One region of the Halobacillus sp. 12SKB genome, then DNA from elsewhere that is predicted to be linked to it. Evidence: a T-box and tRNA genes for the amino acid it is inferred to sense, from the RefSeq annotation. Region 1 holds a T-box; the other holds one or more tRNA genes.
What was found. A T-box is a leader RNA that pairs with one kind of tRNA and senses whether it is charged. The one in region 1 lies ahead of ACQ4XT_RS11235 (valine--tRNA ligase), so its partner is inferred to be a tRNA-Val.
Positions count from the first base shown of each region.

Region 2: it encodes a tRNA-Val, which carries the amino acid that the T-box ahead of ACQ4XT_RS11235 (valine--tRNA ligase) is inferred to sense. The anticodon was not compared.

Region 1 is NZ_JBRFWR010000001.1:2,332,875-2,338,245, forward strand. Features, by position in the region: gene hemL (glutamate-1-semialdehyde 2,1-aminomutase) at 1-761, shown strand, start outside; gene spoVID (stage VI sporulation protein D) at 874-1,863, shown strand; gene ACQ4XT_RS11230 (YszA family small membrane protein) at 1,860-2,048, opposite strand; T-box leader at 2,179-2,405, shown strand; gene ACQ4XT_RS11235 (valine--tRNA ligase) at 2,459-5,101, shown strand; gene ACQ4XT_RS11240 (bifunctional folylpolyglutamate synthase/dihydrofolate synthase) at 5,158-5,371, shown strand, end outside.
Region 2 is NZ_JBRFWR010000001.1:902,350-907,720, reverse strand. Features, by position in the region: rRNA gene ACQ4XT_RS04500 (23S ribosomal RNA) at 1-2,529, shown strand, start outside; rRNA gene rrf (5S ribosomal RNA) at 2,620-2,733, shown strand; tRNA gene ACQ4XT_RS04490 (tRNA-Asn) at 2,777-2,851, shown strand; tRNA gene ACQ4XT_RS04485 (tRNA-Thr) at 2,855-2,926, shown strand; tRNA gene ACQ4XT_RS04480 (tRNA-Glu) at 2,948-3,022, shown strand; tRNA gene ACQ4XT_RS04475 (tRNA-Val) at 3,029-3,104, shown strand; tRNA gene ACQ4XT_RS04470 (tRNA-Thr) at 3,117-3,192, shown strand; tRNA gene ACQ4XT_RS04465 (tRNA-Tyr) at 3,209-3,294, shown strand; tRNA gene ACQ4XT_RS04460 (tRNA-Gln) at 3,403-3,477, shown strand; tRNA gene ACQ4XT_RS04455 (tRNA-Lys) at 3,663-3,735, shown strand; tRNA gene ACQ4XT_RS04450 (tRNA-Gly) at 3,752-3,826, shown strand; tRNA gene ACQ4XT_RS04445 (tRNA-Ala) at 3,830-3,902, shown strand; gene rocF (arginase) at 4,205-5,107, shown strand; gene ACQ4XT_RS04435 (aspartyl-phosphate phosphatase Spo0E family protein) at 5,119-5,313, opposite strand.

The sequences.
Region 1 (5,371 bases):
AAAATACAATTACGGTCCCATATAATGATATAGAAAGCGTCCGGTATGTTTTTGAAGAGTTCGGAGACGATCTAGCGGCTGTCATTATTGAGCCTGTCTCCGGAAATATGGGTGTCGTCCCACCAAACGAAGGCTTCCTGCAAGAGTTAAGAACAATGACGGAAGACAATGGAACGGTTCTGATCTTTGATGAAGTTATGACTGGCTTCCGTGTTGGATACCACAGTGCTCAAGGACACTTTGGTGTGACACCTGACATGACATGCCTTGGAAAAGTCATTGGAGGCGGTCTTCCTGTAGGAGCCTATGGTGGAAAACGGGATATTATGGAGCGGGTTGCTCCTGTCGGTGACATCTACCAAGCAGGTACTCTTTCTGGAAACCCACTCGCAATGACGGCAGGTTTCGAAACGATCTCTGCTATGACGGAAGAAGCGTATGCTTCCATCAATAAAAAAGTAGACCGCTTAATTGAAGGTTACCAGCAAGCCGCTGAAAAACACAACATTCCACTCACAGTGAACCGGGCTGGTTCCATGGTCGGCTTCTTCTTTACAAACGAACCTGTGACGAATTTTGAAACAGCCAACCAATCGGATTTGGACCTGTTCATGCGTTATTTCCAGGGAATGATTGAAGAAGGGGTCTATCTGCCGCCTTCCCAATTTGAAGGGTTGTTCTTGTCTGTCAAACATACGGATAAGGATATCGAGAAAACCATTCAAGCAGCGGAGAAAGTCTTTTCACAAATTAAATCTTAATGTTATAAGCGCATGGGGTCCTCCATGCGCTTTCGTTATGTATATTACTCTAACTCTCGCATAAGGTGGTAATAGAGAAAAGTGTTTATTACCTTAGGGAGGGGACCGAACTTTGCAAAACAAACAAAATGTATTTTCCTTTTATTTAGATGAATCCATATGGTTCAAGGAAGGACAGGGCGTTCGCGAGTTAATCGGTATATCATTAGAACCTGAAATTACTATTGAAGAGCTTGGAGATGAGGTCCGGTTGAAAGGGACCGTCGATCTTGCGGGTGAATACATTCCGACTGGAAAACAGGATGCGCAGGATGAAAGTCCTCTTGCACCCTCTGTTCGAACCATGGACGTAGTCGAACCATTTGAAGAAGGCGTTCATACATTCAGCCACTCATTTCCAGTGGAAATCACGGTACCTTTAGAAAGGGTATCAAATTTAGAAGATGTGCTCATCGACATTGAAAGTTTTGATTACGAACTTCCCGCCAATCGTCAACTCCGGCTTCATGCTCATGTGAATATCAATGGACTGGAAGAAAGGAAGCAAGAAGCATCGAATGAACCGAATTTTGATGAATCAGCGACTGTCGGTCCTGTCAATTTTCAAGAACAGAGTCTAAAAGAATCACCTGTTCTCCCAGAGCGGGAAGCCCCTATTTTTCGGATTGATGAAAAAGATGAGAGTGAGCATACAGAAGAAGATGACGGACGATGGTTTTATAAAAAATCACAAAGCTTCCCAGAGTTCTTTGGTCATACTCAGGAAAATACCCAATTAACTCCGGAAGAGCCATCTTATGATAGTGGGGATTGGGGAGAAGTCAGTATTGAAGAGTCCAGCAGTAAAGAATCCAGCAGCGAAGAGTCCGACCAAGAAAGTGCTCAAGCACCTGGAGGTATGGATGGGATCAAACAAATCTTCAAACACTTGTTCCCGAACAGAGAGGACACGTACACACAAATGAAAATGTATATTGCCCAGGAAGAGGAAACGTTATCTTCGATTGCGGAAAAGTATGACGTATCGGTAAAACAATTAGAACGAGTCAATGATTATAAAGACGACGTTTCTCCTGGGCAGATTGTGTATATTCCGAACTAAATCCATTTATATTTGAAAGCGAGATACAAACCGAGGACCAATCCGAGAAGGAAGATGTCGAAAGTAGTCGGGAAGATGATGGTTCGCAGGGCTTGGAAAATTACGATGGGCAGCAAAGATTTTTCAATGACAAACAGCCACGTTCTGCACCATGGAGGCAGACGATAACGATACAAACGACTCATAAAGAGCACCTCTTTTCATTGGAGGATAAAGGCTCCTGGGCAATCGGCTCAGGGGTTTTCGCCTTTTTCTTTGACGTAGTTGACTAAATGCCTCTTTTTTATATACAATATGTAGTATAGTCTTTATACGTGAAATGCTTAGATAGGGAAGAGTACATGAACAATTCCTTCAGAGAGGAAAACGATTGGTGAGAGTTTTCCAGGAACCCTGTTAATGGAAGGTCGCCCTTGATGCAGCTTCTTTGAACAATGAGTAGGAGAAGCCGGTTAGAAGCCGTTATTTTTATTTGAGTGTACAGGAATGACTTCCTGTAAATTAAAGGTGGTACCACGGAAATGAACCCTTTCGTCCTTTTTTAGGATGAAAGGGTTTTTTATTTTTATAAAGAGAATAAAAGGAGGAAGATCACATGGATCAACAAGATCTTTCAATGCCTACAAAGTATGATCCGGCCGCTGTTGAAAAGGACCGGTATCAGTACTGGGTAGATGGTAAATTTTTTGAAGCTACAGGAGATAAAAACAAGGAACCTTATACAATCGTCATTCCACCGCCGAACGTAACAGGGAAGCTGCACCTCGGTCATGCGTGGGACACGACATTACAGGATATCCTGACACGTGTGAAGCGGATGCAGGGCTATGATGTACTGTGGCTGCCAGGTATGGACCATGCGGGGATTGCTACACAAGCAAAAGTAGACGCGAAACTTCGTGAAGAAGGCATCTCTCGTCATGATCTCGGCCGTGAAAAATTCCTCGAAAAATCGTGGGAGTGGAAGCATGAGTATGCGAAATTCATCCGTGCCCAGTGGGAAAAACTAGGGCTTGGACTGGACTATTCCCGTGAACGTTTTACTCTTGATGAGGGTCTTTCTGAGGCTGTTAAAGAAGTTTTTGTAACACTTTACGAAAAAGGTCTGATTTACCGCGGGGAATATATCATCAACTGGGATCCGGCTACGCAGACAGCTTTGTCTGATATCGAAGTGGAGTACAAAGATGTGCAGGGTGCGTTTTACCATATGCGCTATCCATTGAAAGATGAAGAAGGCACCATTGAGATTGCGACGACACGTCCAGAAACGATGCTTGGGGATACAGCCATTGCGGTACATCCGGAAGATGAGCGCTACAAGCACCTGATTGGTAAAAAGGCGATCCTGCCGATTGTCGGCCGTGAAATCGAAATTGTCGCTGATGATTATGTCGATATGGAATTTGGTTCTGGAGCTGTTAAGATTACTCCAGCACACGACCCTAATGACTTCGAAATTGGTAACCGTCACAACCTGGAACGCATCCTCATTATGAATGAAGACGGAACGATGAATGATAACGCCGGCAAGTATAAGGGTATGGACCGCTTCGAATGTCGTAAACAAATCGTCAAGGACCTTCAGGATGACGGTGTCCTCTTTGAAATTGAAGAACACATGCACTCGGTTGGTCACTCTGAGCGAAGCGGAGCAGTCGTTGAACCTTATCTTTCCACGCAGTGGTTCGTTGACATGAAGCCACTAGCTGATGCGTCCATCGACTTGCAAAAGGGAGACGATCAAGTACAGTTTGTTCCTGATCGATTTGAAAAGCCATATCTGCACTGGATGGAGAATACAAGAGACTGGTGTATTTCCAGACAATTATGGTGGGGTCACCGTATACCAGCCTGGTACCATAAAGAAACGGGCGAATTATATGTCGGTAAAGAAGAGCCGAAAGATCCTGAGAACTGGAAGCAGGATGAAGATGTTCTGGATACTTGGTTCTCCTCTGCGCTTTGGCCTTTCTCAACGATGGGATGGCCTGATGAAAACAGTGAAGATTATAAACGTTACTTCCCAACTAACGTACTTGTAACAGGGTATGACATCATTGGTTTCTGGGTCAGCCGCATGATTTTCCAATCCCTCGAGTTTACAAACGAGCGTCCGTTCAACGATGTTCTTATTCACGGTCTTGTTCGTGATGCTGAAGGACGTAAGATGAGTAAATCACTTGGAAATGGTGTCGATCCAATGGATGTCATCGATGAATATGGAGCCGATTCTCTTCGTTATTTCTTATCGACCGGTTCATCCCCTGGTCAAGACCTGCGTTTCCATTGGGAGAAGGTAGAGTCTACGTGGAACTTCGCCAACAAGATTTGGAACGCTTCCCGTTTTGCTTTAATGAACATGGGCGATTTGAAATATGAAGACATTGATATCACGGGTGAAAAATCAGTAGCTGATCAATGGATCCTGACTCGTCTCAACCAAACCATTGAACATGTGACGACAAACATTGATAAATATGAATTCGGGGAAGCCGGCCGTCACCTTTACAACTTCATTTGGGATGACTTCTGTGATTGGTATATCGAAATGGCGAAGCTGCCATTGTATGGAGAGGACGAAGCCCGTATCCATACGACCCGTTCTATTCTCGCGTACACACTCGATCAGACGATGCGTATGCTACATCCGTTCATGCCATTCATTACTGAAGAAATCTGGCAGCACCTTCCTCATGATGGAGAGTCCATTACACAGGCTTCATGGCCGGTGGTAAGTGAAGATTTCCATAATGAAGAAGCGGTGGAAGAAATGAATCGTCTGGTATCCATCATCCGTTCTGTTCGTAATATCCGTTCAGAAGTGGATACACCAATGTCTAAGGAAATCCAGTTGATGATTCAGGCGAAAGATGACGCCATTGTAAAAGAGCTTGAGAAGAACCGTGACTATTTAGAAAGGTTCTGTAACCCTAGTGAACTGACGATTGCTACAGACTTGCAGGCTCCTGACAAAGCGATGTCAGCCGTCATAACTGGAGCCGAATTGTACCTTCCATTAGCAGGCTTGATCAACATCGAAGATGAAATCAAGCGCCTTGAGAACGAATGGAAGAAATGGGATCAGGAAGTCACGCGTGTTCAAAAGAAACTTTCCAATGAAGGTTTCGTGAGTAAAGCCCCGGAACATGTCGTTGAAGAAGAACGCAAAAAAGAAACAGATTATCTTGATAAGCGTGCTAAAGTAGAAGCACGAATCAAAGAGTTAAAAGCATAAAGAAGACGGAGGGTATTCTACGGAGTACTCTCCTTTTTTGAAAAGAGGGAATAGAAATGGAGTATGAAGAAGCAATTGCTTGGATTCACTCTAGAGAGAAATTCAAAGTGAAGCCAGGATTGAAGCGGATGGAATGGATGATGGAGAGGCTTGGCCATCCAGAGAAAAAATTCAGATCGGTCCATATTGCTGGAACGAACGGGAAAGGGTCCACGCTATCTTTCCTGCGTCATATTCTTCAACAGCAGGGAATGTCTGTGGGAACCTTCA
Region 2 (5,371 bases), 1.4 Mb from region 1:
AATCTTTCTCTCTCCGGAGTGGATCCTGAGTACGGCGGAACACGAGGAATTCCGTCGGAATCCGGGAGGACCATCTCCCAAGGCTAAATACTCCCTAGTGACCGATAGTGAACCAGTACCGTGAGGGAAAGGTGAAAAGCACCCCGGAAGGGGAGTGAAAGAGAACCTGAAACCGTGTGCCTACAAGTAGTCGGAGCCCGTTAATGGGTGACGGCGTGCCTTTTGTAGAATGAACCGGCGAGTTACGACCGTATGCGAGGTTAAGCAGCAGAAGCGGAGCCGCAGCGAAAGCGAGTCTGAATAGGGCGAGTGAGTATGCGGTCGTAGACCCGAAACCGTGTGATCTACCCATGTCCAGGGTGAAGGTCAGGTAACACTGACTGGAGGCCCGAACCCACGCAAGTTGAAAATTGCGGGGATGAGGTGTGGGTAGGGGTGAAATGCCAATCGAACACGGAGATAGCTGGTTCTCTCCGAAATAGCTTTAGGGCTAGCCTCAGAATAGAAAGTCATGGAGGTAGAGCACTGATTGGACGAGGGGCCCCTATCGGGTTACCGAATTCAGTCAAACTCCGAATGCCATAGACTTTGTTCTGGGAGTCAGACCGTGGGTGATAAGGTTCATGGTCGAGAGGGAAACAGCCCAGACCGCCAGCTAAGGTCCCAAAGTGTGTGTTAAGTGGAAAAGGATGTGGAGTTGCTTAGACAACCAGGATGTTGGCTTAGAAGCAGCCATCATTCAAAGAGTGCGTAATAGCTCACTGGTCGAGTGACTCTGCGCCGAAAATGTACCGGGGCTAAACACACCACCGAAGCTGCGGATTGATCTTATGATCAGTGGTAGGAGAGCGTTCTAAGGGCCGTGAAGTCAGACCGTAAGGACTGGTGGAGCGCTTAGAAGTGAGAATGCCGGTATGAGTAGCGAAAAAAGAGTGAGAATCTCTTTCACCGAATGCCTAAGGTTTCCTGAGGAAGGCTCGTCCTCTCAGGGTTAGTCGGGACCTAAGCCGAGGCCGAAAGGCGTAGGCGATGGACAACAGGTTGATATTCCTGTACCACCTCCTTTCCGTTTGAACGACGGGGGGACGCAGGAGGATAAGGAGAGCGCGCCACTGGATGTGCGCGTCCAAGCAGTGAGACGGTCGGATAGGCAAATCCGTCCGGCAACGTCAAGCTGTGATGGGGAGGGAAATAAAGTACCGAAGCTCCTGAGTTCACACTGCCAAGAAAATCCTCTAGTGAGGAAAGAGGTGCCCGTACCGCAAACCGACACAGGTAGGCGAGGAGAGGATCCTAAGGTGAGCGGGAGAACTCTCGTTAAGGAACTCGGCAAAATGACCCCGTAACTTCGGGAGAAGGGGTGCTCCTCTGCCGAGGAGCCGCAGTGAAAAGGCCCAAGCGACTGTTTACCAAAAACACAGGTCTCTGCGAAGCCGTAAGGCGAAGTATAGGGGCTGACACCTGCCCGGTGCTGGAAGGTTAAGGGGATGCGTTAGCTTATGCGAAGCGTTGAACCGAAGCCCCAGTAAACGGCGGCCGTAACTATAACGGTCCTAAGGTAGCGAAATTCCTTGTCGGGTAAGTTCCGACCCGCACGAAAGGTGCAACGACTTGGGCACTGTCTCAACGAGAGACCCGGTGAAATTATACTATGTGTGAAGATGCACATTACCCGCGACAGGACGGAAAGACCCCGTGGAGCTTTACTGTAGCCTGATATTGAATGTTGGTATAGCTTGTACAGGATAGGTAGGAGCCTTGGAAGCCGGAGCGCTAGCTTCGGTGGAGGCGCTGGTGGGATACTACCCTGGCTGTACGGACATTCTAACCCAGGACCGTGATCCGGTCCGGAGACAGTGTCAGGTGGGCAGTTTGACTGGGGCGGTCGCCTCCCAAAAGGTAACGGAGGCGCCCAAAGGTTCCCTCAGAATGGTTGGAAATCATTCGCAGAGTGTAAAGGCACAAGGGAGCTTGACTGCGAGACCTACAAGTCGAGCAGGGACGAAAGTCGGGCTTAGTGATCCGGCGGTTCCGCATGGAAGGGCCGTCGCTCAACGGATAAAAGCTACCCCGGGGATAACAGGCTTATCTCCCCCAAGAGTCCACATCGACGGGGAGGTTTGGCACCTCGATGTCGGCTCATCGCATCCTGGGGCTGTAGTCGGTCCCAAGGGTTGGGCTGTTCGCCCATTAAAGCGGTACGCGAGCTGGGTTCAGAACGTCGTGAGACAGTTCGGTCCCTATCCGTCGTGGGCGTTGGAAATTTGAAAGGAGCTGTCCTTAGTACGAGAGGACCGGGATGGACACACCGCTGGTGTACCAGTTGTTCCGCCAGGAGCATCGCTGGGTAGCTACGTGTGGTCGGGATAAGTGCTGAAAGCATCTAAGCATGAAGCCCCCCTTGAGATGAGATTTCCCTTTGCTTTAAGCAAATAAGATCCCTCAGAGACGATGAGGTTGATAGGTCCGAGGTGGAAGCGTGGTGACACGTGGAGCTGACGGATACTAATGGATCGATGACTTATCTATCTGATTAGAATCATTCGTGAATGACAGTTACTTTTCAAACAAGATGTTTCCTTATCCAGTTTTGAGGGTTCACCTCAAACTTTATATTGATGTGGTGGTGAAGGCGAAGAGGTCACACCTGTTCCCATGCCGAACACAGCAGTTAAGCTCTTCAGCGCCGATGGTAGTCGGGTTTACCCCCGTGAGAGTAGGACGCCGCCACATTGATTCTCTTTCCTTATTAATGCTTTTGATGAATGAACATTATTCCAACGTAGCTCAGTGGTAGAGCAATCGGCTGTTAACCGATCGGTCGTAGGTTCGAATCCTACCGTTGGAGCCACTTGCTTCCATAGCTCAGTGGTAGAGCACTTCCATGGTAAGGAAGGGGTCGCCGGTTCAAATCCGGCTGGAAGCTCTGAGAAACTATCAAACACATGGCCCGTTGGTCAAGTGGTTAAGACACCGCCCTTTCACGGCGGTAACACGGGTTCGAATCCCGTACGGGTCACCACTTATTGGAGGATTAGCTCAGCTGGGAGAGCACTTGCCTTACAAGCAAGGGGTCGCAGGTTCGAACCCTGCATCCTCCACCATTAAATTTATAAGCCGGCCTAGCTCAACTGGCAGAGCAACTGATTTGTAATCAGTAGGTTGGGGGTTCAAGTCCTCTGGCCGGCACCACTTATTTAGTCAAAGTGGAGGGATAGCGAAGTTGGCCAAACGCGGCGGACTGTAAATCCGCTCCCATCGGGTTCGTAGGTTCGAGTCCTACTCCCTCCACCATTTTTTCATTGACGATAACGGCTGACATTCATGATCAGCTATTTTTTATGAAAATAAACATATCTTGTATAATGATCTTTAGATGGTCAATACTATTTTTGTAACTGTTGGGCCATAGCCAAGCGGTAAGGCAACGGTTTTTGGTACCGTCATGCGCTGGTTCGAATCCAGCTGGCCCAGCCATTTCTTAAGAAGATGTTATACTGGATGTTATTATATTATGAGCCATTAGCTCAGCTGGTAGAGAAGCCGTAAGCATCATTGGAATTTCTTCATTGTAGGCTTTGCGAGGAGCGTATGCTTCACCGAAAAATCTATCAACGTGACGAGCACACGGCTTATAAAATAACGAGCATTATGTTTCATACGAGCCATTAGCTCAGCTGGTAGAGCATCTGACTTTTAATCAGAGGGTCGAAGGTTCGAATCCTTCATGGCTCATCTTTCAATTTTATATGCGGGAGTAGTTCAGTGGTAGAACACCACCTTGCCAAGGTGGGGGTCGCGGGTTCGAATCCCGTCTCCCGCTCCATACGGGGCCTTAGCTCAGCTGGGAGAGCGCCTGCTTTGCACGCAGGAGGTCAGCGGTTCGATCCCGCTAGGCTCCACTCTTTAAACCTGACATCAATGATTGATGTCAGGTTTTTTATTGTTTCATCCTCTATATCAATCCGGTCTGTTTGTCATATGTAGAGGTTCGACACCCTTATCTAATGAGGGGTTACAAAAAGTTAAATACTTCTCCATATAAACAAACCCATAATATGTAAAATAATTCGAAACCTTGTAAACATGCATGATTACATACGTTTTCATACTGGTTTTCGTATATATATGCACAAACATGTCCAGTTGAGTCATAACGGGAAAAACGGATACAATTATAGTAGAGAAAAAAGGAGGAACTTTGATGAATAAACAGCTTTCAGTTATCGGTGTACCTATGGACCTTGGACAGATGCGTCGAGGCGTGGATATGGGCCCAAGTGCTATTCGTTATGCAGGTATGGTTGAACGTCTAGAGCAATTGAAATATAACATTGAAGATCTAGGGGACATTGAGATTCCTCGCCCAAAACATAATACAGATGAAAAACAGGATAATTTACGTAACTTGAATGAAATTGCCGAAGGAAGCCGTCGTCTGGCAAAAGCGGTAGATGAAGTCGTAGAAAATAAACGTTTCCCACTTGTACTTGGGGGAGACCATAGTATAGCTATGGGGACTCTTGCAGGAGTTGCGAAACATTATGAAAACCTTGGTGTCATCTGGTATGATGCTCACGGCGATTTAAACACAGGTGACAGCTCGCCTTCTGGTAACATTCATGGGATGCCATTAGCTGTAAGCTTAGGGATCGGTCATGAAAAATTGACGAGTATCCATGATTATGAACCGAAGATTAAACCAGAAAATATAGTGATTATCGGAGCTCGTTCTCTTGATGAAGGAGAAAGAGTGCTTATTGAAGAGAAGGGCATAAAAGTCTATACGATGCATGAAGTTGATCGTATGGGGATGACGCAAGTGATGGAAGAGACAGTGGATTATTTGAAAGATCGTACCGATGGGGTTCATTTAAGCCTGGACCTTGATGGACTGGATCCTAATGAAGCTCCTGGCGTGGGGACACCGGTAATGGGTGGATTAAGCTACCGTGAGAGTCACCTGGCTATGGAAATGCTTCATCAGTCAGGGATGATCACATCCGCGGAATTCGTAGAAGTAAATCCGATTCTCGATGAAAAAAATAAAACCGCTAGCGTAGCGGTAGGTTTAATGGGTTCTCTATTTGGTGAGAGCTTGAAATAAATAAACGATCCCTAGCAGTAACCCGCTTTTTGCAAGGTGGGTTGCTGTTTTTTATAGGTTGCTTCATCGTATTCATTTAACAGGTGATCTAATTTCACACTCACTTGTACGACTTCCGGCGAGCTCAACTTATGGAGGCTGGCTAAGCGAATCATTTCCATACGACAAGCTTCGATTTCTTTCTTCAAAGCGGACACTCGCTGCATATTAAATTTCCTCCTAAGAAATTTTTTACATTTACAGCTTTATAACCGATACTAAAAA